Regions from separate parts of the Caballeronia sp. LZ001 genome, predicted to be linked through region 2. Evidence: predicted binding sites of a transcription regulator. Region 2 holds the regulator's gene; the other holds the start of a gene.
The links. The regulator FNR, encoded in region 2, switches genes on or off when oxygen is low (the NO sensors DNR and NnrR bind a similar motif). The targets are predictions, from matches to a motif close to TTGATNNNNATCAA.
Positions count from the first base shown of each region.

Region 1: the regulator FNR is predicted to act here: its motif matches at 1,862-1,875, upstream of P9292_RS17185 (OmpW family outer membrane protein).

Region 1 covers NZ_JARTVX010000004.1:1,399,006-1,402,412, reverse strand. Annotated here, with positions in the region: gene P9292_RS17195 (GFA family protein) at 1-138, opposite strand, end outside; gene P9292_RS17190 (hypothetical protein) at 379-939, opposite strand; gene P9292_RS17185 (OmpW family outer membrane protein) at 1,140-1,793, opposite strand; gene P9292_RS17180 (hypothetical protein) at 1,989-2,270, shown strand; gene P9292_RS17175 (hypothetical protein) at 2,388-2,885, opposite strand; gene P9292_RS17170 (GlxA family transcriptional regulator) at 3,003-3,407, opposite strand, start outside.
Region 2 covers NZ_JARTVX010000001.1:72,630-76,036, forward strand. Annotated here, with positions in the region: gene P9292_RS00365 (ion channel) at 1-145, shown strand, start outside; gene P9292_RS00370 (hypothetical protein) at 249-521, shown strand; gene P9292_RS00375 (hypothetical protein) at 833-1,135, shown strand; gene fnr (fumarate/nitrate reduction transcriptional regulator Fnr) at 1,249-2,037, opposite strand; gene P9292_RS00385 (response regulator transcription factor) at 2,226-2,879, opposite strand; gene P9292_RS00390 (PAS domain-containing sensor histidine kinase) at 2,876-3,407, opposite strand, start outside.

The DNA of each region.
Region 1 (3,407 bases), on a different contig from region 2:
TACGCCGAACGGCGCGCCGTGAATGCGGCGGCATGTCATGCAGTGGCAGAGATTGACTTGCAGCGGCCGCGCGAAAACCGCAAGGCGCACCGCGCCGCACGCGCATTGGCCTTCGTGAAGGGACGTCATGGCGTTCATCTGAAGTCTCCGTTTCGCGCTGCAAGGAGCTTCTAATCGCTTGGCCCTCGGGCGCGTTCGTTATGAGCGTAGGTCGCACGATGCAGACTGCCTGGGCCGTGTTGTCTGGCCGCGTCCGCAAGAGTTGAATACTCTTTCACCGTCTGCTTCAGCCGTATAGCCACGAGCGCGACAAGCGCCCTGCATTAGCCGATGCAACGAGCGCACTCGAGCGAATGCGCTCATCGGCGGCCCTCGGCTTCAGCGAACGTAGTAACCGCGATTTTGCATGCACTCGCCGTACGCGCGCCAGTAGCGCACCATTGGCGGCTCGGGCGGCGGCATCGGCGGCATTTTCATCTCGGCGTAATTTGCATCCGATGCGCCCGAGGCCGCCACGGCGCCCGATGCGCCCGAAGCACCTGCAGCGACCGCGGCTCCGGATGCGCCCATCGGCGCCGATGCGCCCGCGGCAACCGTCGCCGAAGCGCCTGCGGGCCGGCCCGCCATCGTCGCGGATGCGCCCGATGCCGGCGCCGCCGACGCGGCCAGCGCGCCCGATGCAACCGGCGGCAACGGCGGCTCAACCGGGCGCGGAGCCCCGAGCGTGCGCGTCTCGATGGCGTTGTTCTTGGGTGCGGTCTGCGGCTCGCGCGCCATCACGACCTTGGTCGTCTGATTGGCATAGGCGTAGCAGGCCGCGTTGTCGACGCTCTGCTGCCCCGTGCTCTGACTGCGGCCGGGCAAGGCGAGCGGTTGTTGCGCGAAGGCCGCGCCACAACTGACGAGCAAAGCGAATCCCGCGTAAGTGGAAGGTCTCATTGGCTTGCGTTTCCCCGATGCGGTGTTATTAGTCGTTGCAGCGCGCACGGGGTCACGCCGGCCTCAGGCGGCAGGTGACCGCGCGCGTCTGCGCCGGGCCTGCTGCAAGAATACCGTGCCGGCAAAGTGTTCCACGCCAGAAGCACCGGCTTCATCCGCCAAATTTCGATAAAACGGGTCGGTCGCCGCCTGTTTCGCCCTTAGAACTTCATGCCCACGCCAACGCCGAACACCCACGGGTCGATCTTGAGCGAGCCGAGATCGACGCCGCCCGCCGACGCGCTCGTGCGCATCCAGATCTTCTTGACGTCCGCGTTGACGAACAGATTCTTCGCGACCTGCACATCGACGCCCGCCTGAAGCGCGGGGCCGAAGCTGCTGTGCTTGATGGAGACATCGGCGTCGCCCGCTTTCAGTTTGTCGTTGTAGAAGAGCGTGTAGTTGATACCCGCGCCGACATAGGGCCGCACGCGTCCCGCATGATTGAAGTGGTATTGCAACAGCAAGGTCGGCGGCAAAACACCCACGCCGCCCAGCCCGCCTATGCTCGATGTCACCTGATGCCGCGAGGTCGCGAGAATCAGCTCGACGCCGATGTCGTCGCGAATCATGTAGGTGAAGTCGAGTTCGGGAACGATGGAGTTGTTCACGTTGGTGTTGAGCGTGCCGAGCGCCCCGCCCGCGCTCACTTGCGGCTCGATGCTGATGGCGCGCAACCGCACGAGCACATCGCCTGCATGGATGCCGCTCATCGAAACGTTCGACGACGAATCTTCCGCCGCGTGTGCCATGCCCGCGCACAATGCCGCGCATGCCACGACGATGGCGCTAATGCCTGCTTTCACTGTTTTCATTGCTGGTTTTCCCTGTTCTGGATCGATGTCCTGCACAGGAATTGTCCCGAGCGCAGCACAGCCCGGCGTTGATGCGCGTCAAGGCAAGACGCCGTGGTCTGCTCTCCTGCGGGGGACTTTGCGCGAGAACAAGCTATGTTCGCGGGTCCGTTGTTTGCTGGCTACAGTCGGGCGCACAACAACGGGAGGCGATACATGAAACCGATAATCGGCGCACTCAGCCGCACGGCGGGGATACTGCTCGGCGGCACGATCGCAGTCGTGGCAAGCGCCCAGCAACCGAACAAGCTGCACTACGACAGTACTCCGGCTTATCAGGAACACAGCTCGACGACACCTGCCGCAGCGGCGGCATCGGCGAGCGATGCGCTCAAGACGACGCCGGGCAAGACCTCGGCGGGAAAGGGACCAGCGCCGGATCGGCCGAATGGCTTGGGGATGGATGCGGGCGCGGGCAGTATGAGCAAGAAGCCCTGAGCTTCGTGCGGGGTTGGGAGGATCGCAGAACGCGGACGTGTTCGTAGGTCCGCGCGCCTCGATGCGCTACGAACAGGCTGCCAATGTCCTCGCCCCGCAAGACCATTGCTTGGCACGCTATGACGCATCCTTCGCCTTATGCGGCCACGGCCAGGTCGCATACCGCGACGTCTTCGCTGAATCGCTGGACTCGGCTGCATCCAATGACGCTGTGTTCTGCTCGACCTCCGGCAAGTCCTCGCCAAACCAGACCACCTCGCGGCGTCGTTCCTCGACGTACGCATCCCAGCCTTTCGCGTTGTCTTCGAATAGATCGTGACGCACGGTATTCGCGAGCATCGGCCGATTGAGCGTCTCGTCGAGCAGCGCCTTCGGCCACACGAAAAACGCGCCCGACGCGCGCCGGATAAACTCGCGCGGCGTCATGTCGCCCGCGACGAAGCCAAGCAGCGTGAAGTCCGCGAGCGCATCGGTGCCACGCACCGCATCGGCGATGCTCGGATAGTCATCGGCGCATTGACTCAGGCAGAACACGGTTTCCAGCACATCGCCGAGATGCAGCAGCAATGCGCGCCGCTCGAAGGGGTCCTGCACGGGGGACGCTTGTGTCGTCATTCGATCTTCCGTCTGTCGATTTAGTTTGCGATGCAGCGTGCCCGCAGCAAGAAAAGCCGCAACAGCGGCACGCCTCGTTATCCCAATTTTAACGAACGCACGGCGACGCCTGTTCCATCACTTTGAAAAGCGTGTCCTAAAGCTCAGCCGATAGTCGTTCGGCGATACCCCGAGCCGCCGCATGAACACGAGGCGCATGCGGTCCGCGGTGCCGAAGCCGCATTCGTAGGCCACGGTCTTGAGCGGCGTATCCGTGCTTTCGAGCGCGTTGCGCGCAGCATCGACCCGCGCGCGCTCGACGAACTCGTGCGGCGTCATCTGCGCGAGCTGCACGAAGGCCCGCGCGAAATTGCGCTCGCTCATGCCCGCGACCTTCGCGAGTTGCGACACTGCGAGCCTTTCGCCGATGTGCTCCATCACATAACCCTGCACTTTCGCCACCGGCGATGTCTCGTCGGCAGGCGCGCTCAGATAAGGGCTGAACTGCGACTGTCCGCCGCGCCGCTGCGCGAACACGACGAG
Region 2 (3,407 bases):
CATGCACAAAGATATCAAGCGCCTCGAGACGGAGATGGCGGACATGCGGGAAGACCTGAGCACGCTGCGTGAACTGCGCTCTCGCCCGGATGCTGCCACCAACCACGATGCCACAAAGCAAGCCACGAGGCGCGCGCCCCGATGAGCGGGCGCGCCGGCACCGCGTTCCGATGAGTTAAATCAAACCCGGAGCGCCCGCGCGCCGGTATCGTCGTGGCATCGACGAAGCCTCTGGAGCGGAGTGCAAGATGAGAAAGTCGGCGCTGTGCGCAGCATTGCTGCTCGGACTCGCGGCATGCGCGCCCGATGACCGCTGGAATCGATTCAGGCAAACGGAGCCGGCGCTCGTCGAGGCGCGGGAATTTGCCGCGATGGATTGCGCCGGCCCGGACGAATGCTCGCGCCGTTGGGAGCGGACCCGGGAGTATGTCGCGCGCTACTCCGCCACGCGCATCCGCCGTGCGAACGCCGCCGAGATAGAAACGGGACGCCCGCTCGAAGCCGGCGTCGTCTATCTGTAGGCGACACGCACGCCGTCGGGTACGAGCAGTGACGATGCGCGCATAAGCCTCAAAGGCATGTGCCGGGGCATGTATGGAATGGATGGCGGGCCGGGCCTGCTATATGCGCGATGCGCGAGCCAGATACGCAGCATCGAGATGAAGTTTCGCGCCTTCGTGCTGGCGCCGGCTGACGGTCCGATAGACGACGCGGCGTGATCGCACGCCGCGGGGATGAGTCGCCGGTGACGCGCCGATGGTGAAGCATGTAGCGCATCAGACGCCCGCTTCGCAGTGTATGCAGGAACCGTGAAGGAAGGGAGAGAAAGACCATGGGCCTCGGAATGCAGATCGCCTGTCTGGGTTTTGCCGGCTCGGATGAGATAGAGCGAGAAGCCGGCGTCGGTCTGGTTCGGCTCGAACGCGTCGCGAAAGACATTGCCAACTGCCACTTGAGCATCGAGGCCCATCTCGACCAGTCGGGAACCTGCCTCTATGATGCCCGGCTCGATCTGGTGACGCGCGAATTCGACGTCGTCTCGGCCGGGAGTATCTCGAGTTCCGATTTGAGCGCGGCGATCCATCAGGTGTTCGAGCATGCCGTGCGCCTTCTTCGGCAGAGAAGCAGCGCATGATCTACGAAGCGATGCGCGTCGGTCACCGGATGCGCAGAGCGCATACTTCCGGGCGCTCACACGAAGAGCGCTCCGCGCGTGCGCCAGTCCCGCTCTTTAACCCGAGGCGTTGCTCATACCCGTTCGAGCCCCTCGCGATCCAGAATCCGCACTTCCTTGCCTCGCGTGTCCACCACGCCAGCCTTATGCAGCTTTGAGAACATCCGGCTCACCGTTTCCAGCTTGAGGCCCAGATAACTGCCGATTTCCTCGCGCGTCATTCGCAGCACGAACTGCGCCGGCGAATAGCCGCGCGCCTTCATGCGCGACGAGAGATTGAGCAGGAACGCAGCGACGCGCTGTTCCGCCGACATCGTGCCGAGCAGCATCATGAGCCTGGATTCGCGCACGATTTCGCTGCCCATCAGACGATGTACGTGATGCTGAATGGTCCTGACCTCGCGGCACAGCCGTTCGAGCAGATCGAACGGAATGACGCAAACCACGCTCTCCTCCAGTGCGGTGGCGTCGCAGCTATAGTGGTCCGAACTCACGCCGTCGAGCCCGAGCGCGTCGCCCGCCAGGTGAAAGCCCGTGACTTGCCCGTTGCCTTCGCGATGCATGACGACGGTCTTGAAGCAGCCGCTGCGTACGGCATAGAGGCTGCGGAATGCGTCGCCGCAGCGGTAGAGCGTTTCGCCGCGCCGTACGGTCCGCGTCGCGCAGATGATCGCATCGAGCCGCTCGTATTCATCGCGCGAGAGCCCGCCCGGCATGCAGATTCGCTGCATCGAACAGGTCGAGCAGCGCACGCCGTTGCGTGTCGCGGCGGACCTGGAACTTTCCGCGATCTGAAAAGCGCAGCGCGGCGCCGGCGCTTCGGATCGAACGGCGATGGATCTGTGTTCGCTATCGAGTAACATGCAAGGCTCCTGTCGAATTTCAGATTCGCGTCCGAGCCGAATGTCGTGAGACCCGGAAGTTCGATACGCCGCATGAATCCATGCATCGATTATCAGCCGCGCTATCTCGAAAGCAAATCGGCAGCGATGGAAAGGTCGGTAGGGATTTGGGAAGGCGTGTAGGGAAATCCTGACACGCGGGAGGCCGGTCAGACTTCGTTGTCTTCGTCGTCGAACAGCTTATGCTTGACTGCATAACGCACGAGCGCCGCTTCATGCGACATCTGCATTTTCTCGAGTATGCGCGCCTTGTATGTGCTGATCGTCTTGGCGCTCACGCACAGCGTCTCGCCGATCATATTGATGGACTCGCCCGCGCAAAGCCGCCGGAAGACTTCGAATTCGCGGTCCGACAGATGTTCATGCGGTAGAAGCTCGGCGCGCCCGCTCAGGTTCTGCGCGAAGCGTTCAGCCATCGCGAGGCTCACGTACGCGCCCCCCGCGGCGACCTTGGTCACGGCAGAGACCAGTTCCGAGCTCGCGCTTTCCTTGGTGAGATAGCCGGATGCGCCTGCCTTGAACGCCCGCGTGGCGTATTGCTGCTCCGCGTGCATGGTGAGTACGAGAATGCGCAGGCCGGGCTTTTCCTCCTTGATCTGGCCGAGCAGATCGAGGCCGCTGCGGCCCGGCATCGACAGATCGAGGACCAGCACGTGCGCCGGCGTCGAACGAACGAGAGCAAGCGTACTGGCCGCGTCGCTCGCTTCGCCGGCGACCTCGAAGCCGCTCGCGTCGGCAAGAATATGGCGCAGTCCGTCGCGTACCAGCGTGTGGTCGTCCGCGATCAGCACTTTTATCGTCATGGTTGCGATTCCTTTTCCCGCACGGCGTCGCGCGGCAGAACTACGGTCAGCACGAAGCCGCTTTCCGGCATCGAATCTATCTGGACGCGCCCGCCCAGCGCGTTCGCCCGCTCGCGCACGCCCAGCAAGCCGAACGATTTCGCGTTCGCCGATGGCAAGGCCGAAGCGCCGATTCCGTCGTCGCCCACGCGCAGCACGCAATTGTCGCGGTCGGCGCTGAGCGACAGATCGACGCGGCTCGCGTGCGCATGGCGAACGATATTCGTGAGCGCCTCTTCGACGATGCGAAAAACAGCGGTCGCCGCGTCCGTATTGAACGCGAGATCGCCAGTGTCGAACTCGTGCCTGACCTCGATGCCGTGGCGCTGAATGAAATCCTCGACGAGCCAGTCGATGGCCGCCGGCAAACCGAGATCGTCGAGCATGACCGGCCGTTGATGCGCAGCGATGCGCCTGAGCGACGCGATATTGCAGTCGACCAGGCCAAGCATGCGCTGCATTTGGGCGGCGATGCCATCGTCGAACTTG